2 regions of the Halomonas sp. GFAJ-1 genome follow, and region 2 is predicted to be linked to the other one. Evidence: predicted binding sites of a transcription regulator. Region 2 holds the regulator's gene; the other holds the start of a gene.
The links. Region 2 encodes FliA, which starts transcription of late flagellar genes. Its sites were predicted from a motif close to CTAAAGTTNNNNNNNNNNCNGCCGATA; they were not measured.
Positions count from the first base shown of each region.

Region 1: a site for FliA is predicted at 7,342-7,368, ahead of MOY_RS07895 (flagellin N-terminal helical domain-containing protein). Genes of this name have one in related genera too.

Region 1 covers NZ_AHBC01000027.1:176,669-191,856, reverse strand. Annotated here, with positions in the region: gene MOY_RS07920 (Bug family tripartite tricarboxylate transporter substrate binding protein) at 9-1,004, opposite strand; gene MOY_RS07915 (response regulator) at 1,201-1,932, opposite strand; gene MOY_RS07910 (ATP-binding protein) at 1,961-3,652, opposite strand; gene MOY_RS07905 (DUF481 domain-containing protein) at 3,835-4,581, shown strand; gene MOY_RS07900 (BCCT family transporter) at 4,880-6,430, shown strand; gene MOY_RS07895 (flagellin N-terminal helical domain-containing protein) at 6,458-7,279, opposite strand; gene folK (2-amino-4-hydroxy-6-hydroxymethyldihydropteridine diphosphokinase) at 7,392-7,841, opposite strand; gene MOY_RS07885 (SDR family oxidoreductase) at 8,051-8,797, shown strand; gene ybiO (mechanosensitive channel protein) at 8,903-11,278, opposite strand; gene MOY_RS07875 (YqaA family protein) at 11,489-11,920, opposite strand; gene MOY_RS07870 (IclR family transcriptional regulator domain-containing protein) at 11,934-12,758, opposite strand; gene MOY_RS07865 (enoyl-CoA hydratase) at 12,868-13,674, opposite strand; gene trhO (oxygen-dependent tRNA uridine(34) hydroxylase TrhO) at 13,780-14,775, opposite strand; gene MOY_RS07855 (pirin family protein) at 15,002-15,188, shown strand, end outside.
Region 2 covers NZ_AHBC01000023.1:39,084-54,271, forward strand. Annotated here, with positions in the region: gene uvrA (excinuclease ABC subunit UvrA) at 1-269, shown strand, start outside; gene MOY_RS06235 (Crp/Fnr family transcriptional regulator) at 411-1,154, shown strand; gene MOY_RS06240 (hypothetical protein) at 1,216-1,998, opposite strand; gene MOY_RS06245 (adenosylcobalamin-dependent ribonucleoside-diphosphate reductase) at 2,056-4,167, opposite strand; gene MOY_RS06250 (hypothetical protein) at 4,374-4,955, shown strand; gene MOY_RS16665 (bifunctional diguanylate cyclase/phosphodiesterase) at 4,959-7,682, opposite strand; gene MOY_RS06260 (sensor domain-containing diguanylate cyclase) at 7,679-9,682, opposite strand; gene MOY_RS06265 (OmpA/MotB family protein) at 9,704-10,378, opposite strand; gene MOY_RS06270 (motility protein A) at 10,383-11,198, opposite strand; gene MOY_RS06275 (RNA polymerase sigma factor FliA) at 11,238-11,936, opposite strand; gene MOY_RS06280 (flagellar protein FlhE) at 11,964-12,401, opposite strand; gene MOY_RS06285 (hypothetical protein) at 12,480-13,046, opposite strand; gene flhF (flagellar biosynthesis protein FlhF) at 13,043-15,188, opposite strand, start outside.

The DNA of each region.
Region 1 (15,188 bases), on a different contig from region 2:
AGGAGCGCTTACTGGCGCAGTAGGCCAAGCTCGCTCAGCACGTCGCTGAATAGCTCTTTCTGCTGATCCAAAAAGTCGCCAAATTCTTCGCTGCTTTGATAGGCATCAATCCAGCCCAGCTGATCACGGGCCTGCTGCCAACCGTCGGTTTCTAGCATTTCAGCGAAGAGATTTTCATAGTAGGTGACGGCTTCTTCAGGCATGTCGGGGGTACCCATCACGCCACGCCAGATATCGAACGTGTAATCAACACCCTGCTCTTGGTAGGTGGGGACATCCGCTAAGCTGCCCGTCAAACGCTCAGGTGCGGATACGCCCAGTGCACGTAATTGACTGCCTTCTCCCAACTGGCCAGCGGCTTCACCGGCGCCGGTAATAACCGCTTCTACATGCCCCCCCATCAGGTTGGTCATGGCGTCGCCACCGCCTGAGAACGGAATGTAGTTGACGCTAGAGGCATCTAACCCCGCCGCTGATGCCAAGCCCGCCACTGAGATGTGGTCCATAGAGCCAGGGGCACTGCCGCCACCAACGCTCAAACGAGGGTTCTCTTTTAACGCATCAAATAGGTCATTGATGGTTTCATACTCAGCGTTTGCAGAAACCAAAATGATGGAGTAATCGGTAATTAAGCGCGCGACCGGTGTGAAATCAGTGTGGTCGTAGCGGGAGGCACCGGCGAGCGGTACCAGAATTATCGGTGGGCTGGTCGCAAACAGCTTGTGTGGGTTACCGCTATCGCGGGCGATTTGCGCCCACGCGACCGCACCGCCGCCGCCAGGCACGTTAATCGCCGCAAAGTTACGCTCAGCAAGCTGCTCTTCTTGCAGCACACGGGAAACGGTACGTACCAGTGTGTCCCAGCCACCGCCTGGGTTAGCCGGGGCTACAAATTCAATTGAGCGGCTCGGCGACCACTCTTCAGCGTGAACGTTGGTTGTTACGGCAAGGGCAGCCATCGGCAGGGCCAGCACGGCTAGGCGCTTTAGGGAAGGCGAGATCATTGGCGTTCTCCACGATTCAGCTATTTTTTATAAGCGTATTGTTATAAACAACGTTATAAACGTGTGGTTATATGCGTGTTGTAGTGTGGTTACGCTGAGAACGTTAGAAGAAGTTAGGTTCAGGGGACAAGCTTATGGGCATAAAGGACAAACTGTTCTTTATGTGCGTTTTGTTCATTTTGTTCACGCGGATACATTACAGCGCCTCTAACCAGCCTTTCGCCGCGGCTAGTAGCCGGTAGCGCCGCTCAGGTCGACCAACATCGCCATACCCTAGCTCTGCGTTAACCGCCTGTTCAGCCACTAAAAACTCCAAGTAGCGCCGCGCCGTGGAGCGGCTTGCCCCCATGGTGCGCGCCACCTGCATAGCCGTAAGCGAGTCCTGTGCTGCTGCCAGCGCATCCACCACGCGGCGTAGCGTTAATCGGTCAACCCCTTTGGGTAGCGAGCGCGTCGCTGGCCGCGGTGGCTCGTTCGGCTGCAACCGCGCTAGCACCTGATCTAGCTCGTCTTGATTCATTTCAACGCGATTGGCCAAGGCTGCTCGCTCTCGGCGAAAGCGGCTCAACATCTGGCTCATCCGCGTGACTTCAATGGGTTTAATCAGGTAGTCGAAAACGCCACCGCGCAGCGCTTCGCTAATGGTTTCCACTTCACGGGCGGCGGTCACCATCACAATATCCACATGCACATAGTCGCGCCGGATAGCCCATAGCAATTCTAGGCCTTCCACATCAGGCAAATACGCATCCAATAGAATCAGTTGGATAGTGTCAGCATGCTCGGCCATTAGCGCTTTTGCTTCGCTGCCGTTGCGTGCCATTCCCACCACATAAAAGCCGTCGCTCTGTTCGATAAACGCTTTATGGATATCAGCAATGCGAAAATCGTCTTCGACGACCAAAATACCGTACTGCGCCGTAGACATAGTCATCCCTCTTATACTGGCATCGTTATTATGAGTAGGACGTCGTGGCTGCTTGATCGCAAAGCGAGCGATCAAGCACAGCAATAAAGCACGCACCGCCTAATTCGCTCTCTTCTAGCGTCACCTCACCGCCGTGCTGACGGCACAGCCGCGCGACCAAGGCTAAACCAATGCCACGATGCTTGCCGGTTTTAGTCGAAAACCCTTCTTGAAAGATCGACTGTGCATGCTCACCAGGGACGCCTGGGCCGTTATCCTCTACTTCAATCAACAGCTGCTCCCCCAGGTCGGTAAAGAACAGGCGGACTGTTGGGGTATCGCTGTTTGGGCCATTAAGCGCAGCATGGCAGGCATTATCCAATAAGTTGCCCACCACGCTCATCATGACCTCTTGTCCAGTGGGCGTTAAGGGGCTGGAGAGTGAGCTCTGCTCATCAATTTCCAACGCAACCCCAAGCTCTCGGGCACGGGTCAGCTTACCCAGCAGCGTTCCGCTTAATACCGCGTCGGTGACATGGCGCATCAAAAAGCTCATCTGCGCCTGAGCACGTTCAGTTTCGTGATGAATCAGCGCCAGCGCCTCGTCAATACGTTTTAGCTGGAGTAAGCCTGAAATAGTGTACAGCTTGTTAGAAAACTCATGGGCTTGAGCACGCAGCATATCCACATCACGGCTTGCCTGGGTCAGCGCTTGGGAAAGGTCAACAATCTCACGGCGGCTACGAAATGTGGCAACGGCGCCTTCAATCTCGCCTTCATGCACAATCGGCACGCGATTGACCACCACCGGGTGGTCACCCAGCCACATCTCCTGGTTGAACTCCTGCTCACCGTGCCTTAATACTTCCAGTAGCCGCGAATTAGGCACCACTTCGCGAATCGGCTGGCCCAGCAGCACATGCTCATCCAGCAATCCTAAAAAACGCCGCGCTTGTTGATTCACTAAGGTAATCTGCCCCTCGCGGTTGACCGCCAGAATACCCTCGTGGATCGACTGTAAAATCGCCTCTTTTTCCATGGCCAGACGGGCAATCTCGTAGGGCTCTAAACCAAGAATGACCTTTTTAAGATGCTGTGACAGCCAGTAGGCGCCTGCAAACCCTAAGGCGATCATCAGCGCCACTAACGCCCAACCAAAGTTGGTATAGCGCCCCACATCCATGGCCACACGATCGAGCATAAAGCCCACCGAGACCACGCCGATAATATTCCCCTCTTCATCCCAGATGGGAGTCTTGCCGCGCATTGCGGTACCCAGCGTGCCGGTTGCCTCTGACACATATGACTGACCATAAATCAGCGCTTGGTCGTTGTCGCCGCCTACCATGGGGTGGCCGATGCGTTCCGGCAGCGGGTGCGAATAGCGAATCGTCTGAGCATTGCCCACCACCACATAGCGGGCGCCGGTTTCTTGGCGAACGCGCTCCGCCAAGGGTTGGATAATTAACGCGGGATCAGGGGTAGCAAACGCATGAATGATTTGCGGCATACCCGCCACCGTTTTAGCCACCGCCAACGCCCGCTCACCCATTTGATAGGTAATGATTTCCGCTTTGCGGTGATTCAGATACGTGCCTTGCGCCAGCAGCATACCGGCCAATAAGAAGCCCACCAACAGCATGACCTGTAAGCGAAAGCTGCGCTTATACCAGCGGTGTTTTGCGCGGGTGCGGCGCCAGCGCTGTAATTCAGCCAGCGTTCGGGGGCGGGAAGCAGTCATAACGGAACTCATAGTGCGCGACAGCGTCATTATGGCACCGCAATGCCAAGAGGCGTTAGCCATGGCGCTGTTGTGGCACGTTGCCTTAATAGCAGCCATCTAGCCGCGTCTATATACTGATACCTACTAGCTGCGCTTTAAGGTCAGCTGTTCGCACCGTTGTGTACTCAAGGAGGAGAGTCGTGCTAAGCCTTACAAGATGTATCGTGCTAGCCAGTAGTTTAGTAGGGGTTTCTGCAGCAACGGCTAGCCCATTTTATGCGCCCCCTCCCCCTCAAGATGACGCCCCCCTATTCAGTGGCGACGCTGAGCTTGGGTTTAACCAGCTTTCCGGCAATACCGATAGCCGTACTCTGATTGGCAAAACACGCCTAACATGGATTACCGGCCAGTTGACTCACTCACTGCGCGGTGAAGTGCGCAATGTCAGCAGAGATGGCAACACAAGCGCTGAACAGTATTTACTGGCGGGCCGCGAGCGCTACGACTTTAACGGCCCGCACTATTTATTCGGTTTTGCTCGGTGGGAAAAAGACCGCTTTGCCGGTTACGACCAACAGCTCTCCGCGATTGGTGGCTACGGCCGACAAATTGTCGATGGTGAGCGCCATTACCTCTCCCTTGAGGCGGGGCCAGGCTATCGTCACGATCGACTACGCGACGACGAAAATGAGCGGCTCGCCGTGGCCTATTCCGCCCTTGATTACCGTTGGGAGTTTTCGCAACACTCTGACCTTAAGCAGGAGATGTCCGTTGAGTATACCGACCAAAATACGACGTCACGGTCACTCACAGCCCTGACAACACGCTTGAACTCTCGGCTGTCGTTACGGCTATCCCACGAGATCAAACACAATTCACTACCGCCAGAAGATGCCAGCGAACGTACTGATCACACCACCAGTGCCTCGCTGCTGTTTCGTTGGTAATGAAAGTCCCTCTCTGAAAAACGCTGAGAACTCTTCGCCTACGGACGCTTTTTGACTGCTTTATATCAGTGCATGACGGTGTTTATCTTGCACCAAAGCAAAACGCATTAGACCTTGGTCTATATTTGCGATAAACTACATCCAGTTTCCTGTCCTCGCGCCATTCATTGAATGGCGCTTTTTTTTGTTCGAAAAACCAAGCTTTAAAAAAATCTGTGGACCTATGCGTTACACCCGTTTGCGCAAGGTGCTGATAAATGGGCACCTCTGCCCCTGACTTTTCATTTATAGGTGTTTTATGAACCAACCTGTCCCAAACGAGGGCCGCATACAGCGTACCATTGGCGACCCTATTGTGCTGCTCCTCAGCATTGGCTTTATCGTCGCGTTTCTTGCTCTGTCACTGTACGACATTGAGCTGGTCGCCGACTCCATCAGCGCCGGGTTCGCTTGGACGGCCCTGGTGCTGGGCAGCTACTTTCAACTGTTGCTTTTGCTGACCTTCTTTATCGCGATTGGCTTGGCCGCCACCCCCGCTGCCAGTGCTAAAATTGGTAATCTTGATACACCAGAAATAAGCACCTTCAAGTGGCTATCGATTATTTTGTGCACCTTACTGGCGGGTGGCGGGGTATTTTTCGCTGCCGGAGAGCCGGTTTATCACTTCGTGGTCACGCCGCCGGCATTTGATACCGAAGCAGGCACCGCTGAAGCCGTCTCTGGCGCGCTGGCCCAGTCGTTTATGCACTGGGGCTTCATGGCATGGGCCGTACTGGGCTCCCTGACGGCAGTAGTGCTGGCCCACGCCCACTATGTGAAAGGCCAACCGCTTCAACCGCGTACGCTGCTGTACCCAATTTTAGGCGAGCGCCTAATGCGTGGCCCACTGGGGGCGGTAGTCGATGCGTGCTGTGTGATTGCAGTCGTTGCCGGCACGGTCGGCCCGATTGGTTTTTTGGCAACGCAGGTAAGCTTTGGCCTGCATGAGCTATTTGGACTACCTGAAGGCTACCCCGGACAGCTGATTATTTTGGCAGTGTTGGGCAGTGTTTATGTGCTCTCGTCCATGAGTGGCGTACACAAAGGTATCCAGCTACTCAGCCGTTTTAATGTGCTGCTGGCGCTGGCGATTGGCGCGGCGATTTTCGTCTTTGGGCCTACGCTGTTTTTGGTCAACACCTACGTTGCGAGTATGGGCGCCTATGCGAGTGAGTTCTTCACCATGGCGACCATGACCGCCGACACCGCACCAGCGTGGTGGATGCAGTGGTGGACGGTATTCTTCTTTGCCTGGTTTATTGGCTATGCGCCGTTAATGGCAATTTTTGTGGCGCGTATTTCTCGGGGCCGCAGCATTCGCGAGATGATTCTAGCCGTTGCGGTTCTTGCGCCTATTGCGACTACCGTATGGTTTACCTTGCTGGGCGGCTCGGGTATTTACTACCAGCTCAACGGCGTCATTGACCTCACCGATGCGCTGAACAACTTCCAATTTGATGTGGCAACATTAACAGTTGCCCAGGCGCTGCCCGGCGGCACTTGGATGGCGCTGGCAATTCTATTGCTGACCACCATTTTTGTGGCGACCACGGGTGATTCAATGAGCTACGCCATTGCGGTAGTGGGCGCTGGTCACGACAACCCCAGCCCTTACATACGTGCCTTCTGGGGCATTGCGATGGCGCTGATGGCGGCGGTTCTGCTCTACATGGGCGCTGGACAAATCGGCGCGCTGCAGCAGTTTATCGTGATTACTGCGATTCCCGTGTCATTGATCTTACTGCCATCACTCTGGAATGGCCCCCAGGCAGCCTATGCCATGGCGCGGGAGCAGGGCATCATCAAGTAAAAGCGCCTCTCGTGTTGATAGCGCTTCTTATAGCCCTTCCAGCAGTCGCAGAATCATCTGCGGCTGCTGATTGGCCTGGGCCAAAATCGCTACGCCTGCCTGCTGTAGGATTTGAGCACGGATCAGATTCGAGACTTCCTGTGCGTAGTCGGCATCCTGGATGCGTGACCGCGCGGCAGACGTGTTGATAATGTTGGTATTCAGCCCTTCGATAACGCTCTCAAAGCGGTTTTGCACAGCCCCCATATAGCTACGCTGACGGTCTACGCGTTTAAGTGCTTCATCCATGGCAGTGAGTGGGTTGTCTGTTGCGCTGTTATCACCCAGTACACTGAAACCTTCCAAGCCTAATGCCTGTAAGCCCATCGCCTCAAAACGCACCCCGATCACATTACCTGCATTGGCGCCGACCTGGATATTGAGCGTCTTATCGCTTCCCAACAGTCCGATGCCGTTGAAATTGCTCTGCCCTGCCAGGCGCTCAATCTCCTCCAAACGCTGGTCGATTTCCCCCTGGATAGACGCCAGATCGGAGGGTGCATTTGTGCCATTGGCCGCCTGAACGCTTAGCTCTCGAATGCGCTGCAGATTATCGTTAATCTGGTTAAGCGTGCCTTCAGCCGTCTGCACCATGGAGATGCCGTCATTGGTATTGCGGATCGCCTGATTCATGCCTTTTATTTGCGCCGTCATACGGTTGGCAATTGCCTGCCCGGCGGGGTCATCCTTGGCGCTATTAATGCGCAGGCCCGACGATAACCGCTGCATGGCGGTTTGCATCGACTGCTGGCTACTGCGCAGATTATTTTGCACCAGTAGCGACGTTATATTGGTCGCAAGACTGATCACGCTGATTCCTCTTAGGGCTGCTACTTCGGCCGCTGGCAAACGCACCGTGGCAGTCACTTTAATATCGGCAGAGGAGCGCAGAAGGTGAGGCTTAGTAGGTAAAAAAAATGCGTTATTGCATGCTGGCCGAGGGCGTAATCGAGCGCCCAGTGGCGGCTAATAGCTCATCGACGGGGCCACGCACGTAGTCGTGGTGATAATAAGCCGTGTCCACTACCTCGCCATCCCACGCGACGATGTCTAAATCCATCGTTCTCGGACCGGATTTAATCGGCCCGCGGATGCGGCCCAAACGCTCTTCAACCTCTTTTAAATAGGCACGAAAGGCGGTGTAATCAAAGGAAGTGCGCACCAGTAACGCCGCGTTAAGAAAATCAGGCTGCTGCTGAAACCCCACGGGCGAGGTACGAATCGCCTGGGAGTTGGCTACCAGCTCGCACTCTTGGCCCAAAATGGCGAGCGCTTGTGTGTAGTGCTGGTCGGGCTGAATATTGCTGCCTAACGAGATTACGCATTCATGGTAGGCAGTACCCAAAGTTGCATGTGACGACGTTGATGGCATAGCAGCACTCCAGCCTCAAAGGCATGATAAAGGCAGTCACAAAAGCAGGCAGTCGCGAACGTAATAGCGAAAGCCGTCATTAAATAGGCGCCTCACTAGAGTAGCTCGGCTTATATTTTGTTCAACCCCTGTACAATTTATTGACAAACGCTGAGTACACGCAGAGAGTCATGGCTGTCGTTGACATTCTTCAAGACTGAGGAGCTGCTATGCATACACCCGCTGCATTAGTGACCGGAGGCGCCACCCGCTTGGGGCGCCACTTCGCCGAAGCCCTGGCGGAAAAGGGCTATGATATTGCGTTGCACGTCAATAGCTCACGGGGGGAGGCCGAAGAGGTTGCCAAAGGCATTCGCCAAAAAGGCCAAGCGTGCGAAATACTGCCGTGCAACTTCTTAAGCGACGCGCTTGAAGAGCTGGTAGCCACTGCCAAGCAGCGCTTTCCAGGCCTGAATGTGCTGATAAATAGTGCTTCTGCGTATGAACCGGCGCCTATTGCTAGCACCAACATGGCGATGCTGGAAACGCAGTTTCGGGTCAATCTGTTTACGCCGCTGCTCCTCACGCGCCACTTTGCAGAGGCCGTAGAGAACGGTCAGGTCATCAACATCATTGATAATAAAGTGGCCTACCACCAGTACCCTTACGCGGCCTATTTACTGTCGAAAAAGAGCCTTGCCGACATGACGCGCATGGCGGCACTGGAATTTTCCCCACGCCTGCGTATTAACGGTATTGCGCCCGGCGTGGTACTCCCTGCGTCCCAACGCACCAGCGACTATATTCAATGGCGTATAGAAGGCATTCCGCTTAAACAGCAGGGTGACCCCAGCCATCTTGTACAAGCTATGTACTACTTACTGGATAACAACTTCGTGACCGGGCAAGTCCTGTTCGTAGATGGCGGTGAGTCAAACAACCTGGAAGGGCAGCACTCAGAAAACTACCCTGTGTAGCCCTCCTTCACGCCTTTATGCACTGCCTCAAACGCAGCGGGGCCGCCCAAAGGCGGCCCCGCTGTACGCTATCACCATCCCGACTACTTCGCCGGGATGTGGGGTCTAATCCTCGTCAAAGTCTCCTTTAAATTCAGGATTTGACTTGGAGCGCGGGTCATCTTCGCTCAGGCGACTCGCATCGCCTGTGCGCGGCTGACCACCGGGACGGCCATCAATATCAAAGTCCTGCCGCATGATACGCAGGTTGGCCGGCGGCGCTTCACCCTCTTTACCCACGCCAAAGTAGAGCGTGGTATGCGGGAACGGAATCTCAATACCCACATTATCAAAGTGGATTTTCACTAAGCGGTTATACGCTCGCCCAATGGCCCACTGCATGCCTGGGATGGTTTTAATACGCACGCGTATGTTAACCGCGCTATCCCCAAGGCTGGTTACCCCGGCGACTTCAAGCGGCGCCAAGATATTCATCTTATGCTCTTCACTGGCAGACAGCTCGTCAAACGCATTACGTAGCTGAACGATGGCATCGTCAATGCTTTCACGATAGGCAATACCGTATTCACCCACATGGTAGCCAAAATCACGCATGTAGTTGGAAACGGTATCGACACTTGAGAACGGTACGATGTGGTAAGTACCGTTAAGGTCGCGAATACCCACAGAGCGAATACTGAGCCGCTCTGCCGTTCCCGTAATGCCGCCCAGGGTCACCACATCGCCAGTATTCATGGCATTTTCAACCTGAATAAAGACGCCAGTGATGACATCCTGAACCAGCTTCTGTGCACCAAAACCAATCGCTAGACCCAGCACACCGGCACCAGCAATCAGCGGGCCGATATTAATGCCGATTTCCGACAGTACGATCATGCCAGTAATGGTCACCATGGCGATAGCAAGGGCATTACGGAACAAGCTCAATAGGGTTTTAGCGCGCGGCGAAGGCTCCCCATGGCCCGTTTCCGGGTTGAGTTTATGCTCGATCAGGCTTGCGAGTCCCAGCCACACGCCAAGCGCCACAATTAGAATGATGGCAACGCCGAACAGGTTGCCCACCAGATTGGCACCACGTTCAGAAGCGTACCAAGCCCTCAGGTCAAAGGCGCCCCAAGCATCCAGCACTACCATGATGACCGCGATCAAAATAATGGTACGCAGCACACGCAGCGCATTAGGCACGTAGCTGTTTAAACGTGCTTCTAGTAGCGGCAATTTACGGCGTAGATCATCGGAAAGTTGAATACGACGGCCAATGGTTTGGCTCAAGAACGACGAGAGCAGAATGCCAATGACCACGGCAGCCAGCGTTTTCAGCGTCGCAAAAAGCACAAACGGCAGGGCATCTCCGGGGCGTACTAGCGTAAGTACAAAGACAATCAAGAAATAGAGCAGCGCAAACAGGTGCCAGGTACGGGCGAACAGCTGCAGCGAGACACGGCTAGCGGTTAACGTTGAGCGCGCCGCCATGTCATTCAGGTTATCCCGCAGGCGAAGGCGGTTTTTAAGCACCACGCCCACCGCGTAAATAAACGCCAGCACCATAATGACGGTGCCTAACAACTGCCCAAGCGCAGCTGCCAAGTAGAAGTTGACCAGGGGCACCACTACCATTAAGCCGTACCCGACCATACCAATCAGGCGCGCTAACCAACGGTTCCAATACGACGCTTCTGTAGCTGAAATAGGTAGCAGGCGCAGTCCTTCATAGCGCGAAGAGAACAGCATCCGCACGGCCGCTTTAAGCAGCTCAATAATCAGGAAGGCATTTAAAAAGAGTGACGCGCGGGTAGAGAGCTCGCCGGTTTCGCCCACCGCAAAGGTCGCTAGCAGGTTACCGCCTACATAGGCCAGGGCGACCAGTAACACATCGATGACCGCGGCAATAGCAACGCATACCACCAGCCTAAGAACAGGGGTTAGCCCGCTGCCCAGTTGCGACCAAGCACTAATTTTTGTGAAAAGAGGCTTCGCAAGGCGACGGAAGACTATAAACATCGCAAAGGTAGCGACAATCACAATCCCCAAATTTATCGCCGCGTTGATGAAGCCCGCTGTATCAAAGGTACCGGCCCCTTGCCCCGTAAACAGGCCGCTTACCATCGTAAACGCCTGCTCCAGTTGCCTGCCAATATCCGTGACTACCCCGCTGGTTAGCTCAGCTAACTGACGCGGTAGCGATACATTTTCAGGGGCCGCCTCGCCGCCCTGTGCGGCCGCTTCCGGCGACAGCTCGTTGGCTAATCCTGCGGGAAGCGTTGAGGCTTGATTGCGCAGCAGCTCTATCAGCTCTTGTCGCCCCTGCTCATCCTCAAGCAAATCAGCAAGCGCGGCGTAGGTGGGCGCTTCCTGCGCTGTTTGGGTGACCTCTTGCTCTTCTGCCGTTAACGTCGTTTGCGCCAACGCGGGCGTTGCCAGTAAGGCAAACAGCGCTAACATCAAGACGCTTAGCCAGGGTAGTAAACGTAGTGGCGTCACACCTTAACCTCCCTTCGGGTGAGTAGTTTTCAACAATCTACGATTGAATCGCTGTATACAAATCATAGCGCACCCAGCAGGGAGGCACAGCTTGTATAGAGATAGCCTAGGGTAACATGGGGTTATCACGTTCGTTGAAGGGGCAGCGGCGCTTAGCACGCGCATTGCGGCATTAACGGCCTCTCTTAACGGATAGTGTTTTGCCAGGCATCAGCTGCAGAGCGGTGCTAACCATTGATGAGCCAGGGCAAGCACTAAGGCATAGCGTGCACCTTTAGCAAGTACGATCCATAGCAGAGCTCGCCACCAGGGCAGTTTGAAAACACCCGCCAGCACCGTTAATGGGTCGCCAATAATCGGCGCCCAGGAAATCAGTAGGCTGTACTCACCAAAGCGGTGATACCAGCGCTCAGCCCGCGCGAGGCTAGCGGGAGACGCGGGGAACCAGCGGCGATGTTGAAATTTTCGAGCATAGCGCCCCATCGCTACGTTAATCAGGCTACCAAGGGTATTGCCGGTGGTGGCGACTATCCACAGGCCCAGTGCGGGCTCTCCCAGACACCATAACCGGGCTAACCACACCTCAGAGCCACCGGGTAGCAACGTAGCGCTAGCCAACGCCACCCAAAACAAGCTAAACATCAGGCGTTACACCTTAACAACGGGGCAGATGACCGCCTAACTGTAGCGTGATCTCGTCGGCGATTTTGCGCACCAGTGCACCCAGCGCTAACAAGCGCTCTTCAGGAATGCGCGCCATTGGCCCAGACACCGAAATCGCCGCCAGCGGCGTTCTATGCTCATCATAAATACAAGCAGCGACGCAGTGCAGGCCGATGGCATGCTCTTCGCGATCGCAGGCAAACCCCTGGGCGCGAATGGCGGCCATTTCTGTTAACAGGGTGTCGGTTTGGTAGAGGGTGTTTTCGGTGACCCGGCCAAGCTCGTAGCCTTTCAGCAGTTCGGCGCGCTCCTCCTCGCTCATCCAGGCTAACAGCGCTTTACCCACGCCCGACGCGTGAAGCGGGGCGCGGGAGCCCAAGCGCGTAATCATGCGCATCATTTGAGGTGACTCATGCTGGGCCAAAAACACAGCCGTTGCGCCATCTCGGATGCCCAGGTTGGCAGTTTCGCCGGTCTCTGCGGTTAAGCGGCGTAAAAAAGGGCGGCTTTTGGCGACCACGTCCCGAGCTTCCAAAAAGCTGTTACCAATGCGGAACGTTTTCACATCGATTCGCCATAGCCCCTGCTCGCTCTCTTGGGTCACAAAGCCTTGGCTCTGCAGCGCTTGCAGCAAACGGTGGGTGGTAGAGGGCGCAAGGTCGGCCATTTCCGCCAGTTCTGAAAGGGCTAGCCCTAGTGGGCTTGCTGATAAATACTCAAGCAGCGTGAGGCCACGTACCAACGATTGGCTGTGCCCGCCGCTTGCTTTGGTGGCTCCCGCCGGGCGTCCGACTGACCTGCGCTTGACTTCACTCACCCTGTTCTCCCTTGAAGGCGTCTTGGCGTAAAGGGGGTGAGGATAACGCGCCTTATAGGCGTTGTCGCGTTTACGGAAACAAATTCCACCAATGCCGACAGGTGCTTCGCTAACGGTGTCGCCACTGGGGAGCGCGCTTGGCAATAAAGGCATCTATGCCTTCGCCAACGTCTTCTGCCTGCATATTGCAGGCCATGGTTTCGCCAGCAAAGGCGTAGGCTTCATCCAACGGCATCGCTAGCTGACGGGAAAACATCGCTTTACCAGTGCGAACCGCCACCGCGCTTTTGGCGCAAATACTTGCGGTCAAAGCATCAACCGCGCTGTCTAGCGCATCGTCCTCTGCGACGCGGTTGATTAGCCCCCACTCGGCCGCCTGGGCCGCGCTGATAAACTCTCCGGTGAGCAGCATTTCCATGGCCCGCTTACGGGCAACATTACGCGATAGTGCTACCGCAGGGGTTGAGCAAAATAACCCTACGTTAATGCCCGACACCGCAAACCGCGCGCTGCTGGCCGCCACCGCTAAATCGCAGCTGGCGACGAGCTGGCAGCCGGCAGCTGTGGCAATACCCTGGACTTTAGCAATCACTGGCACCGGCAGGTTAACAATTGCCTGCATCACCGCGCCGCAGCGCGCAAACAGCGCTTGGTAGTAGGCTTTATCAGGGTTAGCGCGCATCTGTTTTAAATCGTGCCCCGCGCAAAACGCTTTCCCACTCGCGGCAAGTACCACACAGCGCACCTGCTCATCCTGGGCGATGTCGTCTAACGCGCTTTGCAGCGCCGAGAGCATTGCTTCAGAGAGTGCATTAAAACGTTCAGGCTGGTTAAGGGTTAGCGTGGTAACGCCCTGGTGGTCAGAACGCTGAAGCAAATTATCCGCGGCCAGGGGTGTCGTGGGGGGAGTTGGCATGGGAAGCTCCTAGACAATGGGTTGTTGCTAGTCTAACGCTTCCCTAGAGAGGTATTGGGCAAAGTAAGACCAAAGTGGCCTCTGCAAAACAATAGGCCACGCTGTTTACGCTTTTTCGACTACGTCTTTAGGCTCCTTCTTGCGACCGTTCTGGCGCTGGTCATAGCCCAGTGGATGGGGTTCACCGCGCGCCTTTGCCAGTTCAATTTGGCGCTGACGCTCGCGGGCGGCGGCGCGGGTTTTCTCAGGCAGCGAGTCGATACAGTGGGGGCAGCTAATACCCGGCTCATAGGCCGACGACTGCATATCTTCAAGAGAAATGGGCATCCGGCAGGCGTGGCACTGCTCGTGCTCGCCTTCGCTGAGGTCATGACGAACCGTAACGCGGTTATCAAACACAAAGCACTCGCCGCGCCACAGGGATTGCGCTTCCGGCACTTTTTCCAGGTAGTTCAGCACGCCGCCTTTCAGGTGGTAGACCTCTTCAAAACCCTCTTTCAGCATGAAGCTGGAGGCTTTTTCGCAGCGGATACCGCCGGTGCAGAACATGGCAACTTTCTTGTGCTTTTCCGGGTTGTAGTGCTCGCGCACGTACCCAGGGAACTCGCGAAACGTGGTGGTTTTGGGGTCAACTGCACCTTCAAAGCTGCCAATCGCCACTTCGTAATCGTTGCGGGTATCAATCACCAGTACTTCCGGGTCGGAGATCACGTCGTTCCAGTTTTCTGGCTCAACGTAAGTACCCACGGTGTCGTTGGGGTCGATGCCAGGCACGCCCAAGGTGACGATCTCTTTTTTCAGCTTCACCTTGGTGCGGTAAAACGGCGGCTCATCGCAAAACGACTCTTTGTGGTCGATATCGCTTAAGCGGGGGTCGGCCGTCAGCCATGACAGCAGGGCATCGATGCCTTCGCGCGTACCGGCAACAGTGCCATTAATGCCCTCTTTGGCCAGTAGCAGCGTGCCTTTTACGCCGTTCTCGACCATGGTTTGGTGCAGCGGCTCGCGCAGCGCTTCAAAGTCATTCAGGGTGACAAATTTATATAGCGCAGCCACCACAATGGGCGGCGCTGAGGTTGAGATAGGGGTAGGTGCCGTCATGGTACAACTCCTGGTAGTCGCCCTCGCAAAGGGCGGACCGGGTTAAAAGAGGCGCGCATTTTAACGAAAAATGAGCAAAAAGTTCAGCAAAACCTAGATGCAACACGCAACCACAACACCCAATCGTCGATTTATTCGATGTTACCGTATAGAAACCTTCACCCCACGCCAACCCGTACCGGACGTATAGTAAGCATCACTGTTAGTCACTCTTTGGGAGCACCCCATGCAGATTCGTCGTTCAATCGAGCGGGGCTATGCCGATCACGGCTGGTTGCGCTCCTACCATACGTTCTCGTTCGCCAATTATATGGACCCTAACCATATGGGATTCCGTGCGCTGAGGGTTATCAACGAAGACCGGGTAACGCCTGGTAACGGTTTTGGCGCCCACCCCCACCGGGACATGGAAA
Region 2 (15,188 bases):
GCCTGCACTTTGAAGATATTCGCCAACTACTGACCGTACTCCACCGGCTGCGCGATCACGGCAACACCATTGTGGTGATTGAGCACAATTTAGACGTCATTAAAACCGCTGACTGGATTATCGACCTTGGGCCTGAAGGCGGCTCTGGTGGTGGAAAAATCATCGCCGAAGGCACCCCCGAACAAATCGCCAAGCAGAAAGTTTCTCACACAGGGCGCTTCTTGGCCCCGCTACTGGCCCGGGGTAAAGGTACCGCTAAATCCGCCTAACCCCATGAAACAGGGCACGCCAGCGCTTGCCCTGCCAACGTTTAAGCCAGCCAAAAGGGCGAGCAACATTGGCACGTTATGTTTATATTGTGTAGCACCTAGCTTAACTACAATGGTTAGCTCTTGAGGAGAACGTAAGCCGTGGACGAAGATAAAAGCTGTATTATTCGTCACTTTAGTCACTACTGCTCGCTGACTGAAGAGGAGAAGCAGTTGTTAGACTCCCTTGAGCAGAGTCCGACCACTATCAAGGCTGGCGACTTACTGTGGGAAGCGGGCGCGTCAGCAGACGAATTCTGCACGATTAGAAGCGGCTGGGCCTACTCTTTTCGCCATCTTGAGAACGGTGACCGGCAGATTTTAGAGGTCTTTCTGCCTGGCGATATTATTGGCCTGCGTGAATTTGCTTTTTCACAGCGGTTAGATAGCGTCCGCATGATTTCTGATGGCGTGGTGTGTCACTTCCCCCATAGGCGTATGCTTGAAATATTTCGCCAGTCGCTCACCTTGACGTCTGTGCTTTTCGCCATCAGCAGCCGCCAACAGGCTCTGCTGACTGAACGACTCGTCAACATAGCCAGACGTACTGCTAGGCAAAAAATGGCGCACTTTCTCCACGAAATGTATCTTCGCCTGCGCCAAACTAACCGTGATATTGGCGGGCAGTTTCGTCTCCCTCTTTCACAGGAGCAGCTAGCTGATATTTTGGGGCTAAGCCCGGTACATGTTAGCCGTACCTTTAGTGCATTAAGTGAAGAGGGGCTGGTTTTCCGAGACCGTCACCATGTCACAATCCCTGACTTGGATGCCCTAGCCACTGAAGGCGAGTTTGACGACTGCTACTTAACCGATAGCGTTAGGCCACTGCTGGAGCAGTCCGCATAAAAAAGCCGCGCGCCTAGGGCACGCGGCTTGTTAGTTGCCTATTTTTAATCACCCACCTTTATTAACCACACTTAGACCAGCCGCAGCCTGCATAGCAGGTGGGGCAACCGTCCATCATGATTAGCTCACCGCGACACTCCGGGCAGTTGCCTACGCTGGGGGGGCCACTGCCTTCAGGCTTTTTTACCGATGCACCTGACCCGCCAATCGGTTCTACGGCGCCCTGCTCTACCGAGGCGGCTTCTGCTTCTTCAGGCTGCCAGGCATGGCCGTGCTGCATACGGTGCGCATAGCGCTCCACCAGCGTTTCTACCGGCACTTGGTTGCCATCCTGATCAAGAAAGCCACGGCGATAAAGAATTTGCTGAATCGACCAGGCAATTGCCGCGACTTCTGAGTCGTGAAACACCGGCTTGTTCCAACGGTTCATTCCACAGCGCACCAAGCCTTTATCCCAGGCCACCTTGCGAAGGTCGGCAACTGCCTGGGTCACGTAGCCACCACGGGCGGCCAGTGACAGGCTGCGCATAGTCGCCGTGATCCACTGGTGTTCGCTGGAGAGCTGGCCAGAGGGAAAGAAAAACTCAACGGGCCGTTCAATCACAACTCGCCGACCGCCCATCACGCCCTCTACGGGCATAAAGGAAACCAGCAAGTAGACTTTTTTACGCCCTTCAGCACCTACGTAAGAAATCTTTTCAGAGACGGCTTCCAGCGTTCCTTCCGGGCGAGAGGGAATCCGAACCGTCAGCGGATCTTCTTCGGGTAGCTCAGGGGCAGGCGCGGCCTGCTCCTGCTGCTTAATGCGATAACCAACTATTTTTGAAGTAATTTCAACAGCCATATCGTTCTCCACTTAGCAAAGGTGTGCGTGGTTTAGTCAGTAAGATGCTGCCCGCACTTACCATTTGCCGTAGGTGCCCTCTTTCAAGCCATCAAACAGGTTAGCGGCATTATGCTCTTCACCGTCGTAAATCACCGTTTCATCGCCGGTAAGCTCTAGGGTTTCACCATTTTCCAGTTCGAACACATAGGTGGTGTTTTTAAGGTCGTCTTCGCGTACCAGCACACCTTGGAAGGCTTCAGGGTTAAAACGGAAAGTGGTACAGCCTTTCAAGCGGCTTTCGTAGGCTTGCAGGTAGAGGTTCTGAAATTTTTCAAACGGAAAATCGGTAGGCACGTTCACCGTTTTAGAAATGGCCGAATCAATCCACTGCTGAGCGGCTGCCTGCACGGCCACGTGCTGCTCCGGCGACACCGAGTCAGCAGTAATAAAGTAGTCGGGTAGATCGCTCTCCACCGCATCAGCGGCGATAAAGTGGCGGTAGGCCGCCAGCTCAAACGACAGCACTTCGACCTGCTCTTTGGTTTTCTTGCCCGACTGGATAATGTTACGGAAGTAGCGGTGCGAGAACGACGGCTCAATGCCGTTAGAGGCATTGTTACCCATGGAAAGCGAAATAGTCCCAGTGGGCGCAATCGAGCTGTGGTGGGTGAACCGCGCACCGTGTTCGGCCAGTGCCGCTACCAGCTCAGGCTCTAACTCGGCGACTTTCGCCATATATTGGCTGTAGCGGGCATGCAAAATACGCCCCGGCACCTTGTCGCCTACTTCGTAACCATCGCTTGCAAGCTGGGGGCGCTCACGCATCATTTTCGGCGTAATGGTGTGCTCCTGCGCTAGCACCGGTGCCATGCCTTTCTCTTTGGAAAGCTCTAACGCTTGTTTCCAACCCTCCAGGGCAAGGTGACGGCTGACCTCTTCAGTGAAGGCTAGCGACGCGTTTGAGCCATAGGGGATTTTGAGCATCGTCATCGTAGACCCCAGCCCTAAAAAGCCCATCCCGTGGCGACGCTTAGCTTCAATTTCACGCTGCTGCTGGGGAAGCGGCAGCCCAGCGATCTCCACAACGTTATCCAGCATGCGGGTAAAAATAGCCACCACGTTACGGTAGCGCTCCCAGTCAAAACGCGGCTTATCGCTGAACGGTTCGATAACAAACTGAGTGAGGTTGATAGACCCCAACAGGCAGGCGCCTTCCGGTGGTAGCGGCTGTTCACCACAGGGGTTTGTGGCGCGGATATCTTCACAGAACCAGTTATTGTTCATACGATTCACTTGGTCAATCAGTATGAAACCCGGCTCAGCGTAGTCATAGGTGGAGGACATGATCGTATCCCACAGCTCGCGGGCTTTGATCACTTCAACAATGCGGCAGGCCACACGGCCCTGCTCATCCACCGTATACCCCTCTTCGATAACGGGCCAGTCGCGGTAGATCAGGTCCTCGGCCTTAACGTCCTCTTTTTCACCGGGATGGAGCGGAAACGCCAGCGGCCAGTCGGCGTTGTTTTTCACCGCTTCCATAAACTCATCGGTTATCAGCAGGCTAAGGTTGAACTGACGCAGGCGGCCCGCTTCCCGCTTGGCTTGGATAAACTCACGCACATCTGGATGACCGACATCGAAGGTGCCCATCTGCGCACCACGACGCCCACCGGCAGAGGCGACGGTGAAACACATTTTGTCATAGATATCCATGAACGCCAGCGGGCCGTTGGTACCGGCGCCTGCGCCAAATACAAAGGCGCCCTTATGGCGCAGCGTCGAAAAGTCGTAACCAATGCCAGCGCCGGACTTCAGCGTCATGCCAGCATCCACTACGGAATCAAGGATATCTCGCATGGAGTCGCGAATGGTGCGCGATACCGTACAGTTAATCAGGCTCACCGCTGGCTTGTAAGCTTCCGCACCGGCGTTAGACAGAATCCGCCCGGCAGGAATGGCGCCATTTTCCAACGCCCACCGGAATTTCGGCAGCCATTCGTTCGCTTTATCACCTTCCACCGCCGCTAGCGCCCGCGCGACCCGCTCAAAGGTAGCCCCCACATCCTGGTCAACAGGGCGGCTATGACGATCTTTAAGGCGATACTTAGCGTCCCAGATCTCCCGCGAGGGCGCCTGCATCGGAACATCATTAGAGGTCTTCATAGCCTTAGCAGCGGTGCTCATGTGACAAAACTCCTTCACAACGGGGTGAATACAGTACTCAAATGCGGCGATTATACGTGGCATCGAAATGAAGTATAGACTTGACTTCACACTATATACGCCACTTAATTTTCTCATCTACTACTAGATATAGGAAAATCAGCGCGTTAGCTTTTGTTGGTCGCCAACACGCTATAGGCTAGGGTTTTTCTTGTGCGAAATTGATCATGCAAACGTACACCTCTCTCTCAACGCTTGTGATTAGCACCATGGCGGGCGCCACCCTTTGGGTTGCCGCGCCCTTCGCCGCAGCGGCTACGTTTAACATTGAGCAGCCCGAAGCCCATGGCCATTGGCAGTCGATGATGCTTGTTCTGGGTGACGAACGTCACGTGCGCGCAGTGGAGACTCACAGCTACTCAGATGCGACCTTAAGCCTTAACGCGACTCAGGGCGTTTGTGATCTACCTTGGCTGGAAATGCGCGTTACCCTTGAGCAGCAGCAAGGGGAAAGCAAAGCGGTCAATCTCGTACCGGCTAGGCTGCGTATTGATGAGCAACCCATCGTGGATACCATGGCCGAATTTATTACCGAGCGCGGCGACGATGGCTTTTACGCACACTTCTATCTCAGCGAAATGTCTGCATTAATAGACGACATGCGCCAGGGCGAGCAGCTATTTATCGGCTTTGATCAGGAAGCGAATGCGCCGTGGTATATGACGTTTAGTCTGGAAGGCGCTGATGGCGCCATTGGGCGCATGCAGTCACTGTGTGAACCGCCCTTAGCTGCCGAGACAGGCTATTAATCCCTATACGGTGTCTGGTAGCTGTAAGTTTTCAATCGGCTGAGGCCGTGAAAAGAAGTAGCCCTGATAGACAAGACACCCTTGCGCATTGAGCCAGTCGCGATGCGCCTGGGTCTCGACCCCTTCGGCAATAACCTCTAGTTCTAGGCTATGGGCCAACGCAATCACCGTCCGCACAATCGCGGCATCTGCCGGATCTTCCAACACGTCTCGAACAAAGGATTGATCAATTTTAAGCTGATCTAGAGGAAGCTGTTTGAGGTAGGCCAGCGACGAATAGCCGGTACCGAAATCATCCAGGGAGAAACGAATGCCTAACTGCCGCAACGCCTCCATGCGGCAACGCACCTCGGCAATGTCCTCCATGAGCAGCGACTCAGTCACTTCAAGCTTTAGCCGCTGCGGATTAGCCCCGGTACGTGCTAAGACAGCTTTTATTTGTTCAACAAAACCTACTTGTCGGAACTGGTTAGGGCTAACGTTAACCGCAGCACTCAACGCTGCGGTATGCGGCTGCTGCGACCAGACCACTAGCTGCCGACAGGCCGTTTCCAGCACCCACTCACCAATCATCCCGATGAGGTGCGTTTCCTCCGCTAGCGGAATAAAGACACCCGGAGACACGATACCGCGCTCGGGATGCAACCAACGCACAAGCGCCTCAACGCCCACGACCTGACCACGCTCATTCACCTGGGTTTGGTAGTAGAGCGATAGCTGCTGTCGTTCAATCACGTGGCGTAGGTCAGACTCTAGCTGGGCACGCTCCTTCACCGCAGCTTGCATAAAGGGGTCAAAAAAGCACAGCGCATTGCGCCCAGAGGCTTTGGCTTGATACATCGCCAAATCTGCCTGCTGTAAAATTTCGCTTACGCCTACCGACTCCCCAGCAAATAGCGTCACACCAATACTGCCAGAGATCTGGAGTGGGTGGTCATCAATGACCAACGGCTCTCTGAGAGCAGTCAGTAGCTTATAAGCAACACCTTCTGCATGCTGCGCAGCCACCGCGATATCGTCCCCTAGCTCGTGAAGCATAACGACAAATTCATCGCCTCCCAGCCGGGCAGCGGTATCACTATCACGCACAATACCCGCGAGCCGTTTGGCAACGGAGACCAGTAACGCATCGCCTAAGTAGTGGCCCAGGCTGTCGTTAATGGTTTTAAAGTTGTCCAGGTCAATAAACATCACCGCGCTGTAGTGACTCTCCTGACGTGCCTCCCGCTGGCGGGCCTCAATGCGGTCAATCAAGAGGCGACGGTTGGGAAGCCCGGTCAGGGCATCAAAAAACGCCAGCTGATGAATTTCCTGCTCAGCGGCTTTGCGCTGGGTGATATCACTTAACGTAGCCACATAGTGGGTAACGGCGCCGTTATCATTACGAACAACGCTAATGGTCAGCCATTGAGGATAAACCTCACCATTTTTACGCCGATTCCACACCTCGCCTTGCCAGCGATCCTGCTCATTGAGAGATAGCCACATCTGTCGATAAAACGTGGCATCGTGGCGGCCAGAATTCAACATCGCCGGTGTAAGGCCCACTACTTCTTTTTCGTCGTAGCCGGTGATCTCACTAAAGGTGTGGTTAACCTGCACAATGCGGTTATCCGCATCGGCAATAAACATGCCCAGGTGCGTTTCAAACGCCATTGCAGCAATTTTGAGCTGCGCGGCTTCAAGCTCAGTGGCTTGCTGCGCTGTTTTTCGGGCCGCCACCTCTTGAGTCAGCTGTTGGCGGTGCTCACGCAGGACTTTTTCCGCCGCATAGAGGCGTCGGTAGTGATAAAAGGCCGTCGCTCCTAACGCCGCCAGCAGCACTATCCCCACCAAGATAATCCAAAACCGCCGCCACCAGTCGTGCAAATAAAAGGTGGTGTCTTCACCACTGATGACTAGCCAGGGAGCATCACTCAACCGCCGCGCGCTAAACAGCCGCTGCGTATCATCGACTGGCGAGACGCGCTCCCACGTAGCCGCAAGTTGATCACTTGCTAAAAAATGCGCCAGTTCGGGGGTACTAACCTCGCGGCCCAGCACGGCAGGCTCTTCGACGCCCCCCTGGGAGCGCTGCATGATGACACGGGGCGTAGCATCTAACAGCGCAAGACTTGCGCCTTCATTTAGGGTTAAACGCCCCATCAGCTGCACAAAATAAGCAGGATTTAACCGTGCAACGATATATGCCTCCGGCTCACCAACGCTGTTTTCTACGCGTAATAGGTGGAGCAGGCGCAGCCCATCCGCGCGCTCTGACCAGTAAAGGCGCGAGACGGCATCGCGGCGGTCACGTTGACCAACTAACCCAGACAAAACGTCCTGCACGCCAACATCAAACCGCGTGCTCTGAAGCGGTAGTGTTGATGCCAATACATTGCCTTGTGGATCAAGCAGGCCAACTTCATCCCAAAGTGCGACCTGGTCGCGCTGCTGCGCTAAATAGTGCGCCAGCAACGTCGTATCAATACGCTCGTCATAGGTGAGTTGATAGAGCGCCTCAACGCTCTCAAGGGCGTGACGTGAGGTCTCCAGCGCACTTCCTAACCACTCTGCTACTACATCAGCACTAGCGCCCGTGCGCGACTGCGCAGAGGTTTGCTGGTTGAGATAGAAGGTGCGCATCTCCCACACCACCAGCATGACGATACCTGCCAGTAATAAGCTGCCAAAGAGCCCTACCCATCGAGGGGAGAGGTGGCGCCATTTCTCACTCTGATATCTCAAGATGGTTCCTTGATGGCGACTTCAACACGGTTACGCCCACTCCGCTTTGCCTGGTACATCGCCATATCCGCGCGGGCGACTAACGTTTTGCAGCTATCTCCGGGCCGCCATGCCGCGACCCCAACGCTGACGGTGATGGGCTGTGGCAATTTATTTACCTCCAGCGAGGCAACAAGATGGCGCAGCCGCTCCGCCAGACCAGCGGCCGCCTCTATGTCGGAGTGAGTCGCTAGCACCACAAATTCTTCTCCGCCCCAGCGGCCCAGGTGGTCACAACCGCGTAGAGAACTTTCCACCAAGCGCGCTAGCGATACCAACACGTCGTCACCCAAGCTATGCCCGTAGCTATCGTTGATCTGCTTAAAGTGGTCTACATCGAACAGCAACACTGCAAAGACCGCGCCATAGCGTTTAGCGGCCACCAGCTCAGCGTCGATGGCTTGCTCAATGCGGTAGCGGTTCCATACTTGGGTCAGCGGGTCGAAATGCGCCAGCTGCTCTAAGCGCTGATTTGCTTCGGCCAGGGCTTTGCGCTCGCACTCTAGGTACATATTGAGCGTGCTGATTTCGTACGCTGAAATCGCCAATGTTAGGTCTTCCCCCAAGTCCACGGCTGCTAGGCGCTCGACCCGCTGCCACGCCTCGCTTTTACCCACCACTTCTTCATGCCATGCCGCTGGAGGAGTGGCTATGACGGCCCCCTGAGGGAAAGCTTTAGGCTGCATCGCCCAATAGAAGCTTTCTACCTGCTCAGGACGGAAAAACAGCAGCCAACCGCGCTGAGCGAGGTTCACGGGCAGGGGCACTGCTAGCACACCACACTGCTCGGGCATGGACAGCGATGTGGTTAACGGCTCCTTAGAGATATCCCGAGTACACCACGGCCCGCTATGACCATGGGCTTTATCCAAGCGCCTAGCCAGCTGGCTAATCGCCTCTGGGGCCGGCGTATTACCAGACTGAAAAACGCTGCCCTTCGCCCATAGTGCCACGCCGTGGGAACGAAACAGTGCCATCCAGGTATCCGCCTGTTCAGCCAAAAGTTGCTGGGGGCTTTGCGGTTCTTCGCGTGCTTTGGTTGAAAGCGCCAAGCTATCCTGCACGCGCTGTAGATAGCGCGCTTCTTGGCGTGCCCGCAGCAGCAGCAGGCGCTGAGTCGCCATTTGCACCAGCATGCGCACTGCGTCACGCACCGGAGGGGCCACCGGGTGTGATTTCGCCGAATAACAAAACAGCAGCCCCCAAAGGCCAGTATCGCTCTGCATAGCAACGCTTAACGCCCCGCGAACGCCAAGACGGTGCAGATAGCGTTGACGCTCTGGGGCAGGGGCACGCAGAAAACTATCGTTAAGTGCCACAGGGAAATCACGGGGGACTAAGTATTCACTGGGCGCTGCCACATCCTCAATTAAGCGCACCGGATGGCGCTCGTAGGCGAGGCGTAAGGAAAGGGGAAAGTCGCTGGAGGGAAAACGCTGACCTAACAGTGACGGTAAGCCGCTGCCGCATGCTTCGGCGACGATCAGCCCGTGCCAGTCGCTGTCAAGGTGGCAGATCGAGACGCGATCGTGACCGGTCAACTCTTGAACAGCCCGCACTAGGTAGTCAAGCAACTCCTCTTGATGACTCGCTTCCGTCAGCCTGAGCAAGCGCTCATTCACCGTGCCTAACAAGCGCCGTTTACCAACCGGTGTCAGTGGTTCAATTTCTACCACAACGTAGGCGCCTGAACGGTAGGCATAAAGCTGAAAGCGCGTTGAGCTCGCCGGGCGGGTAAAGGTTAGCGGCCCGGCCAAGCGCTGCTGGCCCTGTAGCTCGTGACGTAGCCGCTGGCTTAGGCGTTTGCCCAGCACTTCCGACAGCGTCTGATCACGCCCGTCGGTAACGGTCATGCCAACCAGTGCGGCGAGGTTGCTACTGAAAGCTTGAATGCGCCGACTGTCAGCATCCAACACCAGCAAAGCGCCAAACGACTGAAGTAAAGGGTGTTGCTTCGGCACGAAATAGCCTCGAAAAAAAATCTATTCACCCTCAAACTGCTGCTTTAGCAACAGCTCAACGCGACGATTGGCTGCTCGCCCTTCTGCGGTCGCGTTACTTTCCATGGGTTGGGTGTCGGCATATCCGACCGCCCGCATTCGTGAAACAGCGACTCCCTGGCGTTCAAGGTGGCGCACAACCGCAATCGCGCGTCCTACCGAGAGCTCCCAATTCGAGGGGAACCGAGGAGTAGCAATGGGTATATTATCGGTATGCCCCTCTACCGAAATTTGACCTTCAAAGGCCTCAAGCGCCGTTATCAGGTTTTCTAGCACATTCTGCCCTTGGGGCGTTAGCACGGCATCGCCACTGGGAAACAAAAGGCTATCATCAATACGCAGGGTAAGGCCTTCACGGCCTTGGGAAACACTGACCCCGGGAATATTTAGCCCCGCCATCTGCGGCCTTAGCCCCTGGTGACGAGGCTGAATACCAGTGGCTAAGGTTGCCAGGGGCAGCGCAGTAATCGCACTGGCCGAGCGCATTCTATCGCTATCTGCCGCTTCTCCCCCGCCTGGCGGCGTTAACGCCAGCAGGAGGACAAACAGGGTGATTAGTAGCGTCAATACATCCAGATAGCTCGTTAACCAGCTCTCATCCCCCTCGCCTTCGGCATTGGGCATTTCCAGCGCATGACGGGCTTCACTGTTCAGCATGTCGCTACCCTTTTGTCGCGGGGCTAGGCGTGGTGCGTGGCTTTACAGTAGCATCGCGTATTTCGTCGTGGTAGTTGGCAACAAAGGAGTTGAGTGTTTCTTCAATAAACGACGGTAGGCGACGTTTGGTGATGAGCGATATACCTTCAAGCACCATGTTCATGGTAATGAGGCGCTCTTCGGTACGACGCTCAAGCTTAACGGCAATAGGCTTAAACACTAGGTTGGCGAGCAAAATACCGTAAAACGTGGTGAGCAGGGCAACGGCCATGCGCGGGCCAATGACTTCTAGGTCACCCGCATCCATGACTTCAAGCATGTTAACCAACCCCACCAACGTACCAATCATGCCAAAGGCAGGCGCGTAAGTGGCCATCGTGCGGAAAATTTGTGCTTCTGCATGCTCGCGCGCTTTTAACCGCGCTATGCGCCAGCGCAGCATGTCGAAGATTTCATCCTCTTTGGTATTGGCAATGACCAGTTGAATGCCCGTGCGTAGAAACGGGTTACGGGTGTGCTCAAGCTCTTTTTCCACCGCCCGAACATCGCCTTTAAACCATAGCCGAGACATCGACACGAGTTCGTTAATGTCATCTCGAACATAGGTATTTTCACGGCGAAACACTAAGCCTACCAAGCGCACTACCCGAAGTACTTCTTTCAGCGGGTAACTGATAAACGTAGCGGCCAGCGTACCGGTAATGACAATCGCTAACCCCGGTAAGTTAAGAAAGCTTTCTGGGGACTCTGCGGTAAAAAACAGCACGCTTACCAGCAGTAGAATGCTGGCAGATATACCGATCAGCGTAGATGGATTCATCAACGGCTCCTCGCCGGGTTCAAATAAGTGAGTGAGAGATTAATTGGCGTCGTGCAAACGGGCGCGTAAACGGCTAACGGCCTGACTATGCAGCTGGGAGACACGGGACTCGGTAACCCCCAGCACAGCACCCACCTCTTTTAAGTTCATCTCTTCTTGGTAGTACAGCGCCATTAACAGCTTTTCTCGCTCTGGCAGCGCCTCAATCGCCTCAATCAAGGTTTGACGTTGCTGAGCGTCCAACAACTGGTCGAAGAGCAAATTGCCAGCGCCGCTACTAGGCTCACCACCCTCTGTCACCAGCTCTTCAAACGGCAGCAGTTGGCCGCTGTTGGTGTCATTGAGTAGCTGCTGATAGTCGCTTAGCGGCATTTCTAAATCACGGGCGATTTCCCCCTCTTCGGGAGCGCGGCCTAGCTGTTGCTCCAGCCGCCGCACCGTCTCATCCATCGCCCTGGCCGAACGTCGCACGCTACGAGGTAGCCAGTCGCGCGTGCGTAGCTCATCCATCATCGCGCCACGGATTCGCTGGCTGGCAAAGGTGGCAAATGTCGCGCCTTGGGCCGCATCAAAGCGCCCAAGGGCTTCTAACAACCCCACCATGCCCGCCTGGATAAGATCATCTAGCTCGATGCTCGCGGGCAACCTCACCTGCAGCGTTAAGGCCTGACGTCTCACCAGTGGCATGTATTGGGTTAACAGCTCACTCTGTTTGATCCTGCCTTGTGCTGTATACATCCTCGTGCCTCGCGGCTAAAACACTTTTTACTGGTAATTCACGATGGCTTGCAGCCCCTGTACCCGTACCGGCCGCTGGCCGGGCGTTAAGGCAAAACGAAAGTACAGCGGCGCATCGGCGTGCTTTCCGGCTAATGCCATAGTGGAACCCCGCATGCTGTTAAGTGGGATGCACTGTTCAGGGTGACATAGCCAAGCATTGACTGGCGACGCCGGTGGCGCCTCATACCGCCACTGTATCCGATCAATCACTGCGTTTCCCACTTGCGCTGCGCTGGGCGCTACGATGGGCTGGCTGCTGCTGACCCGGTCGCTCATGGCGACCATGACACTGGGAACTTGGCTGCTCCAACTGCCAGGTGCTGCCTGTACGCTACTTGCCAACCCCATCGCGATGAGCGACACCGTAATGCTCACCGTGACCACCTTTAAGATGCTCCTGCCCTGCCTGCTTTGTCGCTGCATGGGTGCTCCCAGTAACGCTACTAGATAGTGGCCAGTACTTCTCTGCCAATACCCGCTTGCTTGTAAACGCTGCAGCCCTTATCGGGCAAGCAGCAGCAGTTCTGTGTCTAAATAACCTGCGGCAGCTTCTCGCAAGTTATCGAGTAATCCTTGGCGTGGCAAGTGGGGCTCATGCAGCGCCAACAGGCGCTTTGGACCTTTGTTGTCATGCACTTGCCGCAAAACTCGGTACATCGGCATAAACGCATCCGCATCGCTACTTACCCACAACGCCCAGCGCGGGTAGCGCGCCACCAGTAATGGCAGATTAGCTGTAGCAGGGTCAACCAGGTGAATGTCCCAGTCATCTGGGTCGCCTGCCCAGCGGCGCCCCAATGCCGACCACTGGCTGAGGCGGCTTCTTACCTTGTTAACCTGGTGCTGATGGGTGGGTAGGCCCACCACCACCAGCGGCTGTTTCGGCGTGGGCGGCGCCTCTACGGTTGGCACCATGGCGGATGCAGCATAAACAGAAGCCGCTTTTTTTGAGACTGGCTCTGTGGGAGCTGGCTCATCCGGTAGCGTATCTTCGGGTATGTCTCCGCGCTGCTGACGCTGTAAATCCGCCCATTTTCGCAGCCCCGCTGCCTGGTCTTGGCTGCTCATAGCATGCCCTCTCGGCTCACGCTACCTAGCTGACGAATCGCATCGCGGGCCATAAAGGCATGCACTAATCCGTCGAGCAAGGCGGTATCGCGCCGTTTTCGCTGGGTGCCTAGCAGCAGCATCAGGTCGGTGCGCAGGGCCAGGGCAGCAGCATCGTCGGCACTGTCCAAATGCCCTGCTACGGCGGCAACGCCGCTGGCCATGAGCAGGCGTATTTCAGCACTGACATCACCACTGTCGGCTTCTTTAAGCTGCTGCCATGCCCGCTTCGTCAGCGCGGTGACCCCTTCGCTTTGCAGCTGGGTCGCCAGTAAAGAGAGCGCATCAGCGCCTAATCGAGCAGGGCTTAACCAGTAACGCCGAGCAATACGCTTAGCGCTTTCGGGGTCACGAACCTCTCCGTACCATGCCAATAGAGCAGTGCCAGACGCGTCAGTCACTTCTGCATAGGCACTCCACAGCTGCATAGGCTGCCCACGAAAACGCACGCTTATATGGTGCGTAAGCGTGCTATCAATAAATAACTGGCGCTGGGCACAACGCGTGCCCTGGAAGTATACCCGCTGGCTGGCAGGCACCAAGCTGACCCAGGTCAGGTGTTGGGCTTCCAACCATGCCAGCGCTTCGGTGTCGGGGAGCGTAGGCAGCAAATGGACGGCGATGCCGTGTTCATCACTTTGTGTTGCCAAACGGGGCTGCCAACCGGCGGGCTGGCGATGCTGCAGGCGGGGCAGCGCCGACCAAGCCCCGTTAGCGTCTAGCCCAATATCTGGCATTGACCAGTCACAGCCGCGTTCATTGCGGCGGGGCGACCATGCCATTCCTAGTAGGTTGTCTGTCGGGGGCGCATCAGCGAGTAAACGATCAAGCCGCCCATCCTGCACTGCGCTAGGCAGGGCGGCGATATCCCATACCGCCTCTAAGCGGGCAAAACCCGCCACTCGCTGGCGCAGGCGCGTCAGTACCGATGAGAGACGACGCCCTTGGCCAAGCACATCCCTTGACCAGCGGGGCAGACTTACCGGCGCGGAAGCAGGCTGGCTGGCTAATGTGGATTGGCCGTCCAGCGCCTGGTCAATCAGCGCCGCGGGGTTCGCCACGGCCATATCTTCAGGCACTTGCTGCCCATGAGAGCCAAACAGCACACGCATTCCATGGCGCATGACAATATCAAGCACCGGCGCTAAGCGTCCGGCTTCGTCCTGCTTGGTGATAATACAGTCGTCTAGCTCGGCGCCCGCCGCGCGGGCGGCTTGCCGATAGCGTAGTACGACTTCTTCGAGCGTTTCCGGTTGGCTGGCGGCATTTAACAGCAGCACTAACCGCACGGTCGATTGCCCCCCCTGCAGGTGAGCGATTTGTTCAATGACCCGCTGGTCACGCTGGCTCATACCGACCGTATCAATGATTACCCACTGTTTACCCTGTAGCCGGCCTAGCAGATCATCAATAGGCTGCTCCGCATCGAGGGCATACATCGGCGTATCGAGCAAACGCGCATATATCCGCAGCTGCTCATGGGCGCCGATACGGAAGCTATCGGTGGTGACAAGCGCCACCGGCCGCGTACCGTGGCGCATCACAAAACGTGCTGCAAGCTTCGCGGTGGTGGTGGTTTTACCTACGCCCGTTGGGCCCACCAGCGCGACAATGCCCGTTTGGTCAAAAAAACTGTTTTCCTGAGTAAGCACCGGTAAGCGCGCCATCAGTTGTTCGCGCAGCCACAATAGTGGCTGGTTACTGTCGGCGGGGGCTAGTACCAGTGACTCCGGCAGGCCCGCCAGTACTTCGCTGCTTAACTCATCGCTAAAACCAACGCGCGCTAGCAGTTGGCGCAGCCGCGTGGACGTATCCGCCGCTGCGGCAGCGGCAGGTGCTTGCTGTTGGCGGGTCAGCAGCTCACGCATATCCTGCATTTCACGCAGCAAGCGCTCGCTCATGGCCTGAAGAGGGTCGGAGGCAGGCAGTGAAAAAGCGAGGGGAGAAGCGGGTGGCGGCTCTGGCGTGGGGGCTGGGTCAAAATGATCGACCGCTTCATCCGCCATCGCCAGAATCTCAACGCCGCCCTCGGTACGCCGGTTAGCAAGAATCAGGGCGTCATCACCCAACGTCTCGCGCACCTGGCGCATCACATCACGGCTA